One region of the Streptomyces sp. NPDC058307 genome, then DNA from elsewhere that is predicted to be linked to it. Evidence: riboswitches for the same ligand, from Rfam matches in the RefSeq annotation. Region 1 holds a riboswitch; each other region holds the start of a gene.
The links. Region 1 has a riboswitch for thiamine pyrophosphate ahead of ACFVYN_RS24335 (thiamine ABC transporter substrate binding subunit). Riboswitches for the same ligand answer to the same signal wherever they lie in the genome.

Region 1 (5,156 bases):
TTCGGCGTCTGCATCGTGATACTCGGCGTCGTCCTGAGCGTCGTGCTGGTGCGGGGCATCGCGGACAGAAAGTGGGGCGGCTACGTGATCGGGCCGGTCATCATCCTCTTCGGCCTGACTGTCTCGTACGGCGGTGCCCAGCTCCTCTGATCGGGGGGCCCGGATGATCTGCGACACTGGTACAGCCATGCCTAAGCCCGGAGAACTCACTTTCGTCGCCCCCCGCGGAGCCAAGAAGCCGCCGCGGCATCTCGCCGACCTCACGCCCGCCGAGCGCAAGGAGGTCGTGGCCGGGATCGGGGAGAAGCCGTTTCGTGCGAAGCAGCTCTCGCAGCACTACTTCGCGCGGTTCGCGCACGACCCGGCGGAGTGGACGGACATCCCCGCCGGCGCGCGCGGCAAGCTCCAGGAGGCGTTGCTTCCGGAGCTGATGACCGTCGTACGGCATCTGTCGACCGACCAGGGGACCACGCGCAAGACGCTGTGGCGGCTGTTCGACGGGACGCTCGTGGAGTCGGTGCTGATGCGGTACCCGGACCGGGTGACCATGTGCATCAGCTCGCAGGCGGGCTGTGGCATGAACTGCCCCTTCTGTGCCACCGGACAGGCCGGGCTCGACCGCAATCTGTCCACCGCCGAGATCGTCCACCAGATCGTGGACGGGATGCGGGCGCTGCGGGACGGGGAGGTTCCGGGCGGCCCCGCCCGGCTGTCCAACATCGTCTTCATGGGGATGGGCGAGCCGCTCGCCAACTACAAGCGGGTCGTCGGCTCCATTCGCGCGCTCACCGATCCCGCCCCCGACGGGCTCGGGCTCTCGCAGCGTGGCATCACCGTGTCGACCGTGGGGCTCGTGCCCGCCATTCACCGGTTCTCCGACGAAGGCTTCAAGTGCCGGCTCGCGATCTCCCTGCACGCCCCCGACGACGAGCTGCGCGACACCCTCGTCCCCGTGAACACGCGGTGGAAGGTGCGCGAGGTCCTCGACGCCGGCTGGGAGTACGCGGCGAAGTCCGGGCGTCGGCTGTCCATCGAGTACGCGCTGATCCGGGACATCAACGACCAGGCCTGGCGCGGCGACCGGCTGGGACGGCTGCTCAAGGGCAAGCCCGTGCACGTCAACCTCATCCCGCTGAACCCGACCCCCGGGTCCAAGTGGACCGCCTCCCGGCCCGAGGACGAGAAGGCGTTCGTGGAGGCCATCGCCGCCCATGGTGTGCCGGTGACGGTCCGGGACACCCGTGGGCAGGAGATCGACGGGGCCTGTGGCCAGCTCGCGGCCACCGAGCGGTAGTCTGACGACCGTACGTACGTACATCTTCATATCCGACAGGGGAGCGCCACAGCGCTGAGAGTGCGGCAATCGGGCCGCAGACCCTCTGAACCTCGCCCAGGTCATTCTGGGTAGGAAGTTCGGTCATCACCGTGAACAACAAGAAGTTCTGTGCTGTCGTCGTGGGCCTCGGCCTGGTCACGCTGTCCGCGTGCGGGTCGTCGTCCTCCGGATCCGGCGGGTCCGGCTCCAAGACCGTCACTTTGGTCAGCCACGACTCGTGGGCCGTCTCCAAGAGCGTCCTCGCCGACTTCGAGAAGAAGTCCGGGTACAAGGTCAGGGTCCTGGAGGACGGCGACGCCGGGCAGGCCGTCAACAAGGCCATCCTCACCAAGGACAACCCGCAGGGTGATGTCTTCTTCGGCGTCGACAACACCCTGCTCTCCCGCGCGCTCGACAACGGCCTCTTCCAGTCCTACGAGGCCAAGGGCGCGGACGGGATCGAGGCCGGGTACCGGGTCGACGGCGACAAGGTCACGCCCATCGACACCGGCGACATCTGCGTCAACTACGACAAGGCCTACTTCAGCGAGCACAAGCTGGCCCCGCCGACGTCGTACGACGATCTGGTCAAGCCCGCCTACAAGAACCTCCTCGTCACCGAGAACGCCTCCACCTCCTCGCCGGGTCTCGGGTTCCTGCTCGGGAGCGCCGCGAAGTACGGCGACGACGGCTGGAAGGGTTACTGGAAGAAGCTCAAGGCCAACGGCGTCAAGGTCGTCGACGGCTGGGAGCAGGCCTACAACGAGGAGTTCTCCGGTTCCGCCGGGGGCAGGAAGGCGAAGGCCGACCGGCCGCTCGTCGTGTCGTACGCCTCCTCGCCGCCCGCCGAGGTGATCTACGCCGACCCGAAGCCGAAGACCGCCCCCACCGGGGTGGCGCAGGGCACCTGCTTCCGGCAGATCGAGTACGCGGGGCTGCTGAGCAACGCGAAGAACACCAAGGGCGGCAAGGCGTTCCTGGACTTCCTGCTCACCAAGGAGTTCCAGCAGGACATGCCGCTCAACATGTTCGTGTATCCGGTGGTGGAGGGCGCCAAGGTGCCGGCCGAGTTCACCGCGTACGGTCCGCAGGCCAAGGATCCCGAGACCATGGACCCGGCGAAGATCGCCGACAACCGTGACGACTGGGTCAAGTCATGGACCTCGCTCGTACTGAAGTAAGGCCCCGCAAGGGCGTCACGAACGCGGCGGCCCGGCTCGGGCTCGTGGCCGTGCCCGTCGCGTTCTTCGCCGTCTTCTTCGCCTATCCCGTCGCCGCGATCGTCACGCGCGGACTCAAGGCGGGCGGGGCCTGGCAGTTCGGCCGGATCACCGACGTCCTCACTCAGCCGGACATCCGGCACGTCCTGTGGTTCACCACCTGGCAGGCGCTCGCCTCGACCGCGCTCACGCTCCTGGTCGCACTCCCCGGCGCGTACGTCTTCGCGCGCTTCGACTTCCCCGGCAAGCAGATCCTGCGGGCCGTGGTCACCGTCCCCTTCGTGCTGCCGACGGTCGTCGTCGGTACGGCCTTCCTGGCGCTGGTGGGGCGCGGCGGGCTGCTGGACGACCTGTGGGGCGTACGGCTGGACACCACCGTGTGGGCGATCCTGCTCGCGCACGTCTTCTTCAACTACGCGGTCGTCGTACGGACCGTCGGCGGACTGTGGGCCCAGCTGGACCCGCGTCAGGAGGAGGCCGCGCGGATGCTGGGCGCGTCCCGGCTCAGGGCCTGGCGGACCGTCACCCTGCCCGCGCTCGCGCCCGCGGTGGCCGCCGCCGCGCTGATGGTCTTCCTGTTCACGTTCACCTCCTTCGGGGTCGTGCAGATCCTCGGCGGGCCGACGTTCTCGACCCTCGAAGTGGAGATCTACCGGCAGACCTCCGAGATCTTCGACCTGTCCACGGCCGCCGTGCTGACGCTGATCCAGTTCGTCGCGGTGGGCGCGGTCCTCGCCCTGCACGCGTGGACCGTGCGGCGCCGGGAGACCGCGCTGCGGCTCGTGGACGCGTCCGTGACCGCCCGGCGGCCGCGCGGGGCGGGGCAGTGGGGCCTGCTGGCCGGGGTCGTGGGCTGTGTCGCCGTACTCCTCGTGCTGCCGCTCGCCGTGCTCGTCCAGCGGTCGCTGGATGCCCCCGGCTTCGGCTACTACCGGGCGCTGACCGACAGCGACGGCGGGATCTTCCTCGTCGCGCCGATCGAGGCGGTCGGGAACTCGCTGGAGTACGCCCTCGTCGCGACCGCCATCGCGGTGGCGGTCGGGGGTCTCGCGGCGGCCGCGTTGACGCGGCGGGACGCGGGCCGGTTCGTACGGGGCTTCGACGCGCTGCTGATGCTGCCGCTCGGGGTGTCCGCGGTGACCGTGGGCTTCGGGTTCCTGATCTCCCTCGACGAGCCGCCGCTGGACCTGAGGCAGTCCTGGATCCTGGTGCCGCTCGCCCAGGCGCTGGTCGGGGTGCCCTTCGTGGTGCGGACCATGCTGCCCGTGCTGCGGGCCGTGGACCACCGGCTGCGGGAGGCCGCGGCCGTGCTCGGGGCCTCGCCGTGGCGGGTGTGGCGGGAGGTGGACCTGCCCATGGTGCGGCGGGCGTTGCTGATCGCGGCGGGCTTCGCCTTCGCCGTGTCGCTGGGCGAGTTCGGGGCGACCGTGTTCATCGCACGGCCCGACAACCCGACCCTGCCGGTCGCCGTGGCCCGGCTGCTCGGGCGGGCCGGTGATCTCAACTACGGCCAGGCGATGGCTCTTTCGACGATCCTGATGGTGGTGTGCGCGGTGGCGCTGCTGGTGCTCGAACGGCTGCGGACCGACCGGACCGGGGAGTTCTGATGCTGCTGAGCCTTGAGGACGCGACGGTGCGGTTCGGCGGGCGGGCCGTGCTCGACGGGGTCGGTCTCGATGTCGCCGAGCACGAGCTCGTGTGCGTGCTCGGGCCCAGCGGGAGCGGGAAGTCGACGCTGCTGCGGGCGGTGGCCGGGCTTCAACCGCTCGACGGAGGACGGGTCCTGCTCGACGGACGCGACCAGGGCGGGGTGCCCGCGCACAAGCGCGGGGTCGGGCTGATGTTCCAGGACCATCAGCTGTTCCCGCAGCGGGACGTGGGCGCCAACGTGGCCTTCGGACTGCGGATGCAGCGGGCTTCCAGGGCCCAACAGGAGGAGCGGGTGCGGGAGTTGCTCGACCTCGTCGGGCTTCCGGGCGCGGGCCGCCGTGCCGTCGCCGCGCTCTCGGGTGGTGAGCAGCAGCGGGTCGCGCTGGCCCGGGCGCTGGCTCCCCGGCCCCGGTTGCTGATGCTCGACGAACCGCTCGGGCAGCTGGACCGTTCCCTGCGGGAGCGGCTGGTCGTCGAACTGCGGGAGTTGTTCGGGCGGTTGGGCACCACGGTGCTCGCGGTCACCCACGACCAGGGGGAGGCCTTCGCGCTCGCCGACCGGGTCGTGGTGATGCGGGACGGGCGGATCGCCCAGTCCGGTACGCCGCTCGAGGTGTGGCAGCGGCCGGCGGACGAGTTCGTGGCGCGCTTCCTCGGCTTCGAGAACGTGGTCGAGGGCACGGTGACAGGCGAGGCCGCGGACACGGCGTGGGGCAAGGTGCCGGTGCCGTCGGGAGCCGCCCAGGGGGCTCGGAGCGTGCTGGTGCGGCCCGCGGGGGTGCGGCTCGTGGCGGCGGACGAGGGCCTGCGCTGCACGGTCGGCGCGCGCACCTTCAAGGGCACGCACGTCGCCGTACACCTGCATCCCTCAGAAGGCGGCGGGCCGCGGCTCGAGGCCGCGTGTGCGCTGCGCGAGGCGCCGGAGGTCGGGGACGTGGTCGGGGTGGAGTTCGAGGCCGCCGAAATTGTGG
Region 2 (5,156 bases), on a different contig from region 1:
AAACACCTGGAGATACTCCAGTTCCTCGGCCGCCTCCATGCCCTTGTCCCGGAGCTGCACGATGTCGACACCGCCGGCCAGGACCACGTCCAGGAACTCGGCGAGGTCGCCCTGACGACGGCGGGCGTCCGTGCACAGGTAGACGCGGGCGTCGGCGAGCTGGGTGCCGGCGGTGTCGGGCATGCGTGTGTCTCCCCCGGGTTCGGTGGCGTACGGGCCGTGCGGGACCGCGGCCGTGGCCTCGGTGGTCACGGCCCGTACGCCGGTGTGGTTCGGATCAGACGGCGAGCGCCTGGGCCCGGCGCTTCACCTCCGTGCCGCGATTCTCGCTCAGGGCCTGCGCGGGCGTGCCGGGCAGGCTGTCGTCGGGCGTGAAGAGCCACTCCAGCATCTCTTCGTCGGAGAAGCCGTCGTCCCTCAGGAGCGTCAGGGTCCCGGTCAGGCCCTTGACGACCTTCTGCTCGGCCACGTCGATGAAGGCGGCGGGCACGTGCAGCGCACGGTTCTCACCACGGCGTACGGCGATGAGCTGGCCCTCCTTGACCAGCTGTCGCACACGCGTCACCTCGACATCGAGCATCTCTGCGATGTCGGGGAGGGTGAGCCAGGCGGGGACGAGAGCATCGATCTTTGCGTCAATCTCGGTCACGGGATCAAGCGTGCCATCCCGCACTGACAGTCGGAAGCCGGGGCACCTCCGACGGGGCTACGGGAGCGTTGATCGCCGGGTGCGGCGGGGTTGCGGGGCGCCTTGCTCACGGGGCCGAAACTGTGGCCGACAGCAGGTCAGCGGCGTCGAGCAGCGCCCGGCTGAGCCGCCGGACTACGCCGCGGGGCGACGCGCCACGGTGATCGCCGGGTGCGTCCGGTTGCGCGGCGCCCTGCCCAGAGAGCTCGAAGCGAGGCCGGCAGCAGGTCAGACGCGTCAAGCACCACCCGACCGCACCGCCGAGCGACTCGCCGAGCGTCTCGCCGCGATGGAATCGCCTTGGCCGGGCAGGACCCGGCTGTCCGTCTCCGCCGTGGTCGCCGGCGGCGGCGTACGGGACGGCCTGGCGCCATCGCCGACCACCGTGGCCTCCGGAACCGCCGGGCCCTTACGCCGTCGCTGCCTTCAGGGGCCTCGCCGGGTCTGTCAGGAGTTCCGGGTTCATCTCCGTGCCCGCCTCGATCAGGCGGCGGCCCTGGGCCAGGTCGCGGGGGCGGCCCACCGCCAGGAGGGCCACCAGGCGGTTCTCGCGCAGCCAGCACACCGTCCAGGCGGGGCCGGACGGCTCGCCGCGCCACAGGGTCGTGTCGGCGGACGCGTGGTGGCCGGCGTACTGGACGAAGCGGCCGAACTGCTCGGACCAGAAGTACGGGACCGGGTCGTAGACGGTGGGGGTCTCGCCCAGGATGTCGGCGGCCACCGTGCGGGGGCCCTGGAGGGCGTTGTCCCAGTGGTGGACCAGGAGCCGCTCGCCGTACCTCGCCGAGGGGAAGGAGGCGCAGTCGCCGACCGCGTAGACGGCCGGCGCGGAGGTGCGCAGCCGGTCGTCGGCGAGGACCTCGCGGTGCGCGCCGAGCTCGATGCCGGAACCGGCGAGCCAGGCCGTGGCGGGCCGGGCTCCGACACCGACCACGACCGCGCCTGCGGCCACCCGCGAACCGTCGTCCAGGACGACCGCGCCCGGCTCGACGCGCTCCACGCGCGCGTTCGTCCGCAGAACGGCCCCCGCGTCGGCGTACCAGGAAGTCATCGGCGCGGCCACCTCGACGGGCAGCGCGCCCGCGAGGGGCCGGTCGGCGGCTTCCACGACCGTCACCGCGCAGCCCGACTCGAGCGCGGCGGTGGCGAACTCGGCGCCGATCCAGCCCGCGCCGACGACCACGATGTCGTGCTGCCGGGCGAGCACGGGGCGCAGCCGCTCGGCGTCGTCCAGGGTGCGCAGCAGATGCACGCCGGGCACGCCCTCCGTGCCGGGCAGCCGGATCGGTTCGGCACCGGTGGCGATGACCAGGACGTCGTACGGGAAGGGCCCGGCCTCGGTGTCCAGCTCGTGCGCGTCGGGGCGCACGCCCAGCGCCTCGCGGCCGAGCAGCAGTTCGATGTCGAGTGCCTCGAAGTCCACGTCGAAGGCGGAGCCCTCGGCCTTGCCCAGCAGCACGGCCTTGGAGAGCGGCGGACGGTCGTACGGCTGATGGGGCTCCGCGCCGATCAGCGTGACGGTTCCGGTGAAGCCCTGTTCACGCAGGGCGACCGCGGTCTGCACCCCGGCCATGCCCGCGCCGACCACGACCACCCGCCGCTGCGCCTGCGTCTGCTCGCTCATTTGATCACCATAGTCACCTGACAATCAGTCAGTCAGGAGTCGTGCTCCGTGACCTGCTCCACAACGCTCGTCCCGCTGCCCTGCTGCGACTCCCACTCCCACGTCTCCTCCAGCCGCACCCGGCCGTCGGCGAGCTCCACGACCGTCGAGACACAGTGCCCGCAGGACGTCGTTCCGTCAGGCTTGAGCTGGACGTACCGGAAGTCGAGACGGTCCCCCGCGCGCGTGCCGACGAGATGTCCGCGGACGACGTCGCCGCCCGCGTACTCGGCCCAGATCTCCCCGTCCTTCTCGTGGTACGTAAACCGGGTCCGCGTCCCCACCTGACCCGGTGCCTGATCGGCCACCGGGGCGAGGACGAGACCGTCGAGCGAGCGGGGCATGACGGAAGGCTCCCTTACAGAGGCGCACGGGCACGGGCTAGGGTGGCCAACGTAGAGCACTCGCGGGAGCCCGGACGCACCGGGCTGAGAGGGAGGCTGGCGGCCTCCGACCGTACGAACCTGATCCGGGTCATGCCGGCGAAGGGAGGGGCTGGACGCCCATGTCCTCACATACGTCAGACGTCCTCGTCGTCGGGGGCGGCATCATCGGCCTGGTGACGGCCTGGCGGGCAGCGCAGCGCGGTCTCAGTACGGCCGTCGTGGACCCCGAACCGGGCGGCGGGGCCGCCCAGGTGGCCGCCGGGATGCTGGCCGCGGTCACCGAACTGCACTACGGCGAGCAGACTCTGCTGGGTCTGAACCTCGCCTCCGCCCACCGCTATCCCGCCTTCGCGGCCGAGCTCACCGAACTGACCGGACAGGATCTCGGTTACCGCCGGTGCGGCACGCTCGCCGTCGCCCTGGACGCCGACGACCGCGCCCACCTGCGCGAACTGCACGCGCTCCAGCGGCAGTCGGGGCTGGAGTCGGAGTGGCTGTCCGGCCGGGAGTGCCGGCGGCTGGAGCCGATGCTCGCGCCGGGGGTGCGGGGTGGGCTGCGGGTGGACGGCGACCACCAGATCGATCCGCGCCGTCTCACGCGCGCGTTGCTGGCCGCGTGCGAGCACGCGGGCGTGGGCTTCCACCGCACCTGGGCCCGGCGTCTCCGGGTCGAGGGGGACCGCGCCGCCGGGGTCACCACCACGGACGGCGAGGAACTGGCGGCGGATCAGGTGGTGCTCGCCGCCGGAAGCCTCAGCGGCCGTCTGGAAGGGGTCCCACCGGCCCTCCTGCCTCCCGTGCGGCCTGTGAAGGGGCAGGTGCTGCGTCTGACCGTGCCGCCCCGCTACGCGCCCTTTCTGAGCCGTACCGTGCGGGCCGTCGTGCGCGGCAGCCAGGTCTATCTGGTGCCGCGCGAGAGCGGCGAGCTGGTGATCGGCGCGACCAGCGAGGAGCTGGGCTGGGACACGACGGTGACCGCGGGCGGGGTGTACGAGCTGCTGCGGGACGCGCACGAACTGGTCCCCGGCATCACCGAGCTGCCGCTGACGGAGACCCGCGCGGGACTGCGCCCGGGCTCGCCGGACAACGCCCCGCTGCTCGGCCCGACGGAACTTCCCGGCCTCCTCCTCGCCACCGGGCACTACCGCAACGGCGTGCTGCTGACACCGGTCACCGGGGACGCGATGGCGCACGCGCTGACGACCGGTGAACTGCCGGAGGTGGCCCTCCCGTTCACCCCGAGGCGTTTCCTTCAGTCCGTGGAGCAGCCGGCATGAACATCTCCGTCAACGGGGAGCCGCGGGAGTTCGCTCCCGGCACGGCTCTCGACACCGTCGTGCGGGCGCTGACGCCGGCGCCCTCCGGGGTGGCCGCCGCGCTCAACGAGACCGTCGTCCCGCGCGCCCAGTGGCCCTCGACGCCCCTCGCCGAGGGAGACCGCGTGGAAGTCCTCACCGCCGTCCAAGGAGGCTGACCCATGGCCGACGATCCCTTCGTCATCGGCGGTACGTCCTTCTCGTCCCGGCTGATCATGGGCACCGGCGGGGCGCCCAGCCTGGAGGTGCTGGAGCGGGCACTGGTCGCCTCCGGCACGGAGCTGACGACGGTCGCGATGCGGCGCGTGAACCCCTCCGTGCACGGCTCGGTGCTGTCCGTACTGGAGAAGCTCGGCATCCGGGTGCTCCCGAACACGGCGGGCTGCTTCACCGCCGGGGAGGCCGTCCTGACGGCCCGCCTCGCGCGTGAGGCGCTCGGCACCGACCTGGTCAAGCTGGAGGTGATCGCCGACGAGCGCACCCTGCTGCCGGACCCCATCGAGCTGCTGGACGCCGCGGAGACGCTGGTCGACGACGGCTTCACGGTACTGCCGTACACGAACGACGACCCCGTGCTGGCCCGCAAGCTGGAGGACGTGGGCTGCGCGGCGATCATGCCGCTGGGTTCACCGATCGGCTCCGGCCTCGGCATCCGCAACCCGCACAACTTCCAGCTGATCGTCGAGCACGCGCGCGTGCCGGTAATCCTGGACGCGGGGGCGGGCACGGCGTCGGACGCGGCCCTGGCGATGGAACTGGGGTGCGCGGGTGTGATGCTCGCCTCGGCGGTGACGCGGGCACAGGAGCCGGAGCTGATGGCGCATGCGATGCGGCATGCGGTGGAGGCGGGGCGGCTGGCACGGCTGGCGGGGCGGATTCCCCGGCGGCACTTCGCCGAGGCGTCGTCTCCGGCGGAGGGCTTGGCGGCGTTGGATCCGGAGCGGCCGGCTTTTCAGTGAGCCGCGCCGTGAGCCGCCCCTGAGCCGTCTTGTGAGCCTCCTTGTGAGTCGCGCCCCAGGATGTGCCTCGCCGGGCCGTCTTGCGGGTGCGGCGATGTCGTGGCCGGTCGCGCAGTTCCCCGCGCCCCGCAGGGTGCGCGCCCG
Region 3 (5,156 bases), on a different contig from region 1:
CCGGAAGCCGGGCCGGTGGCCGGGAAATCCGGAACGGATTCCGGATGCAGGAGTCGGAACCCGGATCGGAGCCCGGGAGCCGGAACCCCGGCCCGACCCTCGACCCCCCTCAGTGCTTGCGCCTCCGCCCCTTCCCCCCGCGTCCCGTTGCCGGACGGCTGTCGGCCGTGCCAGCGCTTGTACTGGTCACCGGTACGGGCGCAGCCACTCCCGCCACCTCCGCCCCCGGTCGGTCGGCCGAGACCACCAGGGCCGCGAGGACCGTGGTGACCGGTACCGAGGCGACGAGACCGATCGAGCCGACCAGCGTGCGCACGATCTCCTCCGCCACCAGCTCACTGTTGGCCACGGTCCCCACGCTGGACTGTGCGATGGAGAAGAGCAGCAGCAGCGGCAGCGCGGCGCCGGCGTAGGCGAGGACGAGGGTGTTGACGACGGACGCGATGTGGTCGCGTCCGATCCGGATACCCGCGCGGTACAGCCCGCGCCAGCCCATCGTCGGGTTGGCCTCGTGCAGCTCCCAGACCGCCGAGGTCTGCGTGACGGTCACGTCGTCCAGGACACCGAGCGAGCCGATGATGACGCCGGCGAGCAGCAGACCGCTCATGTCGATCGACGGGTACAGCCCGTGGATGAGCCCGGTGTTGTCGTCCGTGTTGCCCGTGAGCGCTGCCCAGCCGATGAACTCCGAGCCGAGGATCCCGATCAGCACCAGCGAGATCAGCGTTCCCAGTACCGCCACGGAGGTACGGGCCGACAGACCGTGGCACAGGTAGAGGGCGATCAGCATGATGGCGCTCGCCCCGATCACCGCCACAAGCAGGGGGTCCGAGCCCTGGAGGATCGCGGGCAGGATGAAGAAGTTCAACACCATGAAGCTGATGGCCAGGGCGACCAGCGCCATGACTCCGCGCAGCCGCCCGACGACCACGACGGCGAGCGCGAAGATACCGGCGAGCAGCCCCATCGGGAACCTGCGGTTCACGTCGGCGACCGAGTACTGCAAGTCCCTGGGCGCGGAAGGCTCGTACGCGACCACGACCTTCTCGCCCTCGTGCAACTGCCGTGACTGGTCCGGCTGGACGATCTCCGTGAAGGTGCGGCCCTTGTCGTCGCCGGTGTCGACCCGGATCGTCGCCTTCTTGCAGGTGCCGTTCGCCTGTTGCTCGGCGGAGGAGCCCTCGGCGGTGGAGGTGTCCCCGGTCGGGGCCTCACCCGAGGCGTTCACCGACTTGCAGCTGACACTCACGACCTTGCTGACCGTGGCCTGCTGGGTCTGCCGGTCGAAGCCGACTCCGGTGCGTGCGTGCGCCGGGGCGCCACCGGGCCACAGCACCCCGAGCCCCACCACAACGGCTACCCCGAACGGGATGAGGATCGCCGCGATGACCTTGCGCAGGTGCTTGGAGACGGGAGTTGCCGGTCCATGAGCATGACTGTGCGAGTGGCCGTGCCCCCCGCCGGAGCCGGACCCGCTCCCATGCCCGTGCGGGTCACCTGGGCCTCGCCCGTCACCAGAACTGTGCCCGTGTCCCTCGTCGCCACGGCCACCGCCGCCGCCATCGCCACCACCCGCACTGCCACCACCGCCCCGGCCCCCATGATTCGCGGCCTGACCGTGGCCGTGACCGCCGCCATACGCGCCATCGTGCTCGTGTTCATGCTCGCGCCAGCCCCCGACCCCGCCCGCCAGGCCTCCCCCGCCGTCTGCGAAGCCACCGCGGGAGCCGCTGCCGGGGCCGGGCCCGGGCCCGGGGCCGTTTCCGGAGCCCGGTCGGCGCGGAGGCTCGGGAGGCGGGTACGGGGGCTGATGCGTCGTGGTCACCGACCGATCATCGCAAGAGCGACAGGGGCCCTCTGTTCAGCGCGCCCGAATTGACGCTAGCGTGGAGCCACCTTTGTACACGCGGGAGCTCGGAGCACCGGGCTGAGAGGGCGCTGACCTCCGTCCCAGCGATGTTTCACGTGGAACGTCATCTCAAGCGAGTGACGTTCCCCACGAAACGTCGGCAGACGGAAACCGCTGCGTCGACCGCCGAACCTGTTACCGGGTAATGCCGGCGTAGGGAGTAGGTCTCATGACCATCAAGGACGCGCGCACGCCTGCCTCCGACCAGCTGGACGGGGAGGCCGGGAAGTCCATCGGCTGGCACAAGGCGTACATCGAGGGCTCGCGCCCCGATCTGCGGGTGCCAGTCCGTCAGGTGCACCTCACCAACGGGCAGTCGGTCACGCTGTACGACACGTCGGGCCCGTACACCGATCCGCTGACCGAGACGGACGTCCGCCGGGGACTTGTGCCTCTGCGGGAGAACTGGATCATCGCCCGCGGAGACACCGAGGAGTACGCGGGCCGTCCCGTGCGCCCCGAGGACGACGGGATCAAGCACACCTCACCACGGGGTGGCCTCCGCAACCTCGACGCGGTCTTCCCGGGGCGGTCCCGCCAGCCGCGCCGCAGCCGTGACGGCAAGGCGGTCACACAGCTCGCCTACGCCCGCCGCGGCGAGATCACACCGGAGATGGAGTACGTGGCCATCCGGGAGAACGTCTCTCCCGAAGTCGTGCGTGAGGAGATCGCGGCGGGCCGCGCGGTGCTGCCGGCGAACGTCAACCACCCGGAGATCGAGCCGATGATCATCGGCAAGCGGTTCCTGGTGAAGGTGAACGCCAACATCGGCAACTCCGCGGTGACGTCCTCCATCGAGGAGGAGGTGGAGAAGATGACCTGGGCGACCCGCTGGGGCGCCGACACGGTCATGGACCTGTCCACCGGCCGCAACATCCACACCACCCGTGAGTGGGTGCTGCGCAACTCCCCCGTCCCCATCGGCACGGTGCCGCTCTACCAGGCCCTGGAGAAGGTCGACGGCCGCGCCGAGGAGCTGACCTGGGAGATCTACAAGGACACGGTCATCAAGCAGGCCGAGCAGGGCGTGGACTACATGACAGTTCACGCGGGCGTGCGCCTGTCGTACGTACCCCTGACCGCGAACCGCAAGACGGGCATCGTCTCGCGTGGCGGCTCGATCATGGCGGCGTGGTGCCTGGCGCACCACAAGGAGTCGTTCCTGTACGAGAACTTCGAGGAACTGTGCGAGATCCTCGCCGCCTACGACGTCACGTACTCGCTGGGCGACGGCCTCAGGCCCGGGTCGATCGCGGACGCCAACGACGAGGCGCAGTTCGCGGAGTTGCGCACCCTCGGGGAACTCAACCGGATCGCGAAGCGTTTCAACGTACAGACCATGATCGAGGGCCCGGGACACGTCCCGATGCACAAGATCAAGGAGAACATCGACCTTCAGCAGGAGATCTGCGATGAAGCTCCGTTCTATACGCTCGGCCCGCTGACCACTGACGTCGCGCCGGCCTACGACCACATCACCTCCGGCATAGGTGCCGCGATGATCGCCTGGTGGGGCACCGCGATGCTCTGCTACGTCACGCCCAAGGAGCACCTGGGCCTGCCCAACCGGGACGACGTCAAGACGGGGGTCATCACCTACAAGATCGCCGCCCACGCGGCCGACCTCGCCAAGGGACACCCGGGCGCCCAGGAGTGGGACGACGCCCTCTCCGACGCCCGCTTCGAGTTCCGCTGGGAGGACCAGTTCAACCTGGCCCTCGACCCCGACACGGCCCGGGAGTTCCACGACGAGACCCTCCCGGCCGAACCGGCCAAGACGGCCCACTTCTGCTCCATGTGCGGGCCGAAGTTCTGCTCGATGAAGATCTCCCAGGACATCCGCCGCCGTCACGGCGGCAGTCAGGAGGAGATCGAGGAGGGGATGGCCCAGAAGTCGAAGGAGTTCGCGGCGGCGGGCAACCGGGTTTATCTGCCGATCGCCGACTGAGGTAGGCGAGCCGCCGGCGGGTGGCCCGCGGCCGGGTCTTCGGCTTGCGCTCCCCGTGGTGGGGGCGCAAGCCGAGGGGCTGTGCCGGGAGTTACTCCGGCTGGTGTTCCGGCCCCCCGAAGTCCGGGCTGGTGTAGTCCGGGCTGGTGAAGCTCGGGCGGGCACCGGAGGCTCCGTCGTCCGGGCTGCTGAAGCCCGGGCGGTCGTAGCCGAGGCTGGGCATCCGGCTGGGTGGTGCGGGCGGTGCCGTGTGGTGCAGTGCGGCGGTGCCGGGATCGGCCAGGGCTTCTCTGAGGAAAGGGAGGAGGCCGCGTTCCAGCAGGGCCTCGCGCCAGGCGTCCCTCGCCCGTGCCACCTCCTCGCTGAGCTCGCCGTACCCCGCGTCCGGCGAGGGCCGGTTGTGCAGCGCGGTGAGCAGCAGGCCGCAGGCGGCGACCAGGATCGCGGCCGCGGTCAGGGCGCCGAACACCCATCCGATGGTGATCATCGCGTGGGCGAACGCCGGCGGTGGGCTGAGCATCTGGAGGACGTAACCCACGAGCAGGAAGATCGCCGCGGCGATTCCGGCGAGGACGGGCGTCAGAACGGCGGCGACGGCGACGGCGCCCGCACCGGCGGTCTCGGCGACCTCTCCCATGGCGGTGGCGAGCCCCATCGCACCCGTGCCCGAGTCGGCGGGGCCGGGTTCGTGCACGGACGACAGGGTGGACGGCGTCGACGGGCGGCGCTGTTCCTCGCGGACCTTCACGTAGTGCTGGTACTCGGTCGCCGCGGCCGCCGTGATGAGCGCGGTGGCGTTGAGCGCCATGGTGCGCAGCTGTTCGGGATTCAGCCGCTGTCCGACCGCGGCCAGTTCGGGACGGTGTGGTGCGGAGCGCAGCGCCTCGTCGAGGATCCGCTCGTACTCCTGGCGGTCCTCGCTGTGCAGGTGCTGCGGAACGCTGTTCATGTGCATCCCCCGATGCTCCGTAGGGCTTGGGGCTCGCATGCCAACGAGCCGTCGGGCAGAAACGGAGGGGAGCCTGCTACGGATAAGCAGATGGTAGAGCGGGCACGGCACAGGGTGACAGGGGGTTTCCAGAAATTGGCCCCTGGCCTGCGCGGTCGACGGTCGGTCCGTCCTGGGGGAACCTCTGCCCTGTGAAGCTTCAGATATCCAGGGGCAGTTGCTGGACCAGCAGTTTTCCGGCCATGGTCACCCCGCCGTCCATCGCGATGGCCAGTCCGTCGGCGTAGACGTGCGGTCCCTCGACCACCGGACCGGATTCCTCCTTGTCGTCCTCGGAGCCCACTTCGCCG

Region 2: another riboswitch for thiamine pyrophosphate. It lies ahead of thiO (glycine oxidase ThiO); the one in region 1 lies ahead of ACFVYN_RS24335 (thiamine ABC transporter substrate binding subunit).
Region 3: another riboswitch for thiamine pyrophosphate. It lies ahead of thiC (phosphomethylpyrimidine synthase ThiC); the one in region 1 lies ahead of ACFVYN_RS24335 (thiamine ABC transporter substrate binding subunit).

What each region holds. Positions count from the first base shown of each region.
Region 1 is NZ_JBHVYZ010000035.1:70,298-75,453, forward strand. It holds gene ACFVYN_RS24325 (hypothetical protein) at 1-150, shown strand, start outside; gene rlmN (23S rRNA (adenine(2503)-C(2))-methyltransferase RlmN) at 188-1,294, shown strand; TPP riboswitch at 1,322-1,429, shown strand; gene ACFVYN_RS24335 (thiamine ABC transporter substrate binding subunit) at 1,426-2,496, shown strand; gene ACFVYN_RS24340 (ABC transporter permease) at 2,472-4,142, shown strand; gene ACFVYN_RS24345 (ABC transporter ATP-binding protein) at 4,142-5,156, shown strand, end outside.
Region 2 is NZ_JBHVYZ010000007.1:141,450-146,605, forward strand. It holds gene thiE (thiamine phosphate synthase) at 1-183, opposite strand, end outside; gene ACFVYN_RS08140 (Rv2175c family DNA-binding protein) at 278-649, opposite strand; gene ACFVYN_RS08145 (NAD(P)/FAD-dependent oxidoreductase) at 1,098-2,312, opposite strand; gene ACFVYN_RS08150 (hypothetical protein) at 2,345-2,695, opposite strand; TPP riboswitch at 2,748-2,859, shown strand; gene thiO (glycine oxidase ThiO) at 2,857-4,014, shown strand; gene thiS (sulfur carrier protein ThiS) at 4,011-4,211, shown strand; gene ACFVYN_RS08165 (thiazole synthase) at 4,215-5,012, shown strand.
Region 3 is NZ_JBHVYZ010000019.1:40,466-45,621, reverse strand. It holds gene ACFVYN_RS16370 (YibE/F family protein) at 110-1,825, opposite strand; TPP riboswitch at 1,897-2,086, shown strand; gene thiC (phosphomethylpyrimidine synthase ThiC) at 2,079-3,857, shown strand; gene ACFVYN_RS16360 (hypothetical protein) at 3,949-4,812, opposite strand; gene ACFVYN_RS16355 (metallophosphoesterase) at 5,006-5,156, opposite strand, start outside.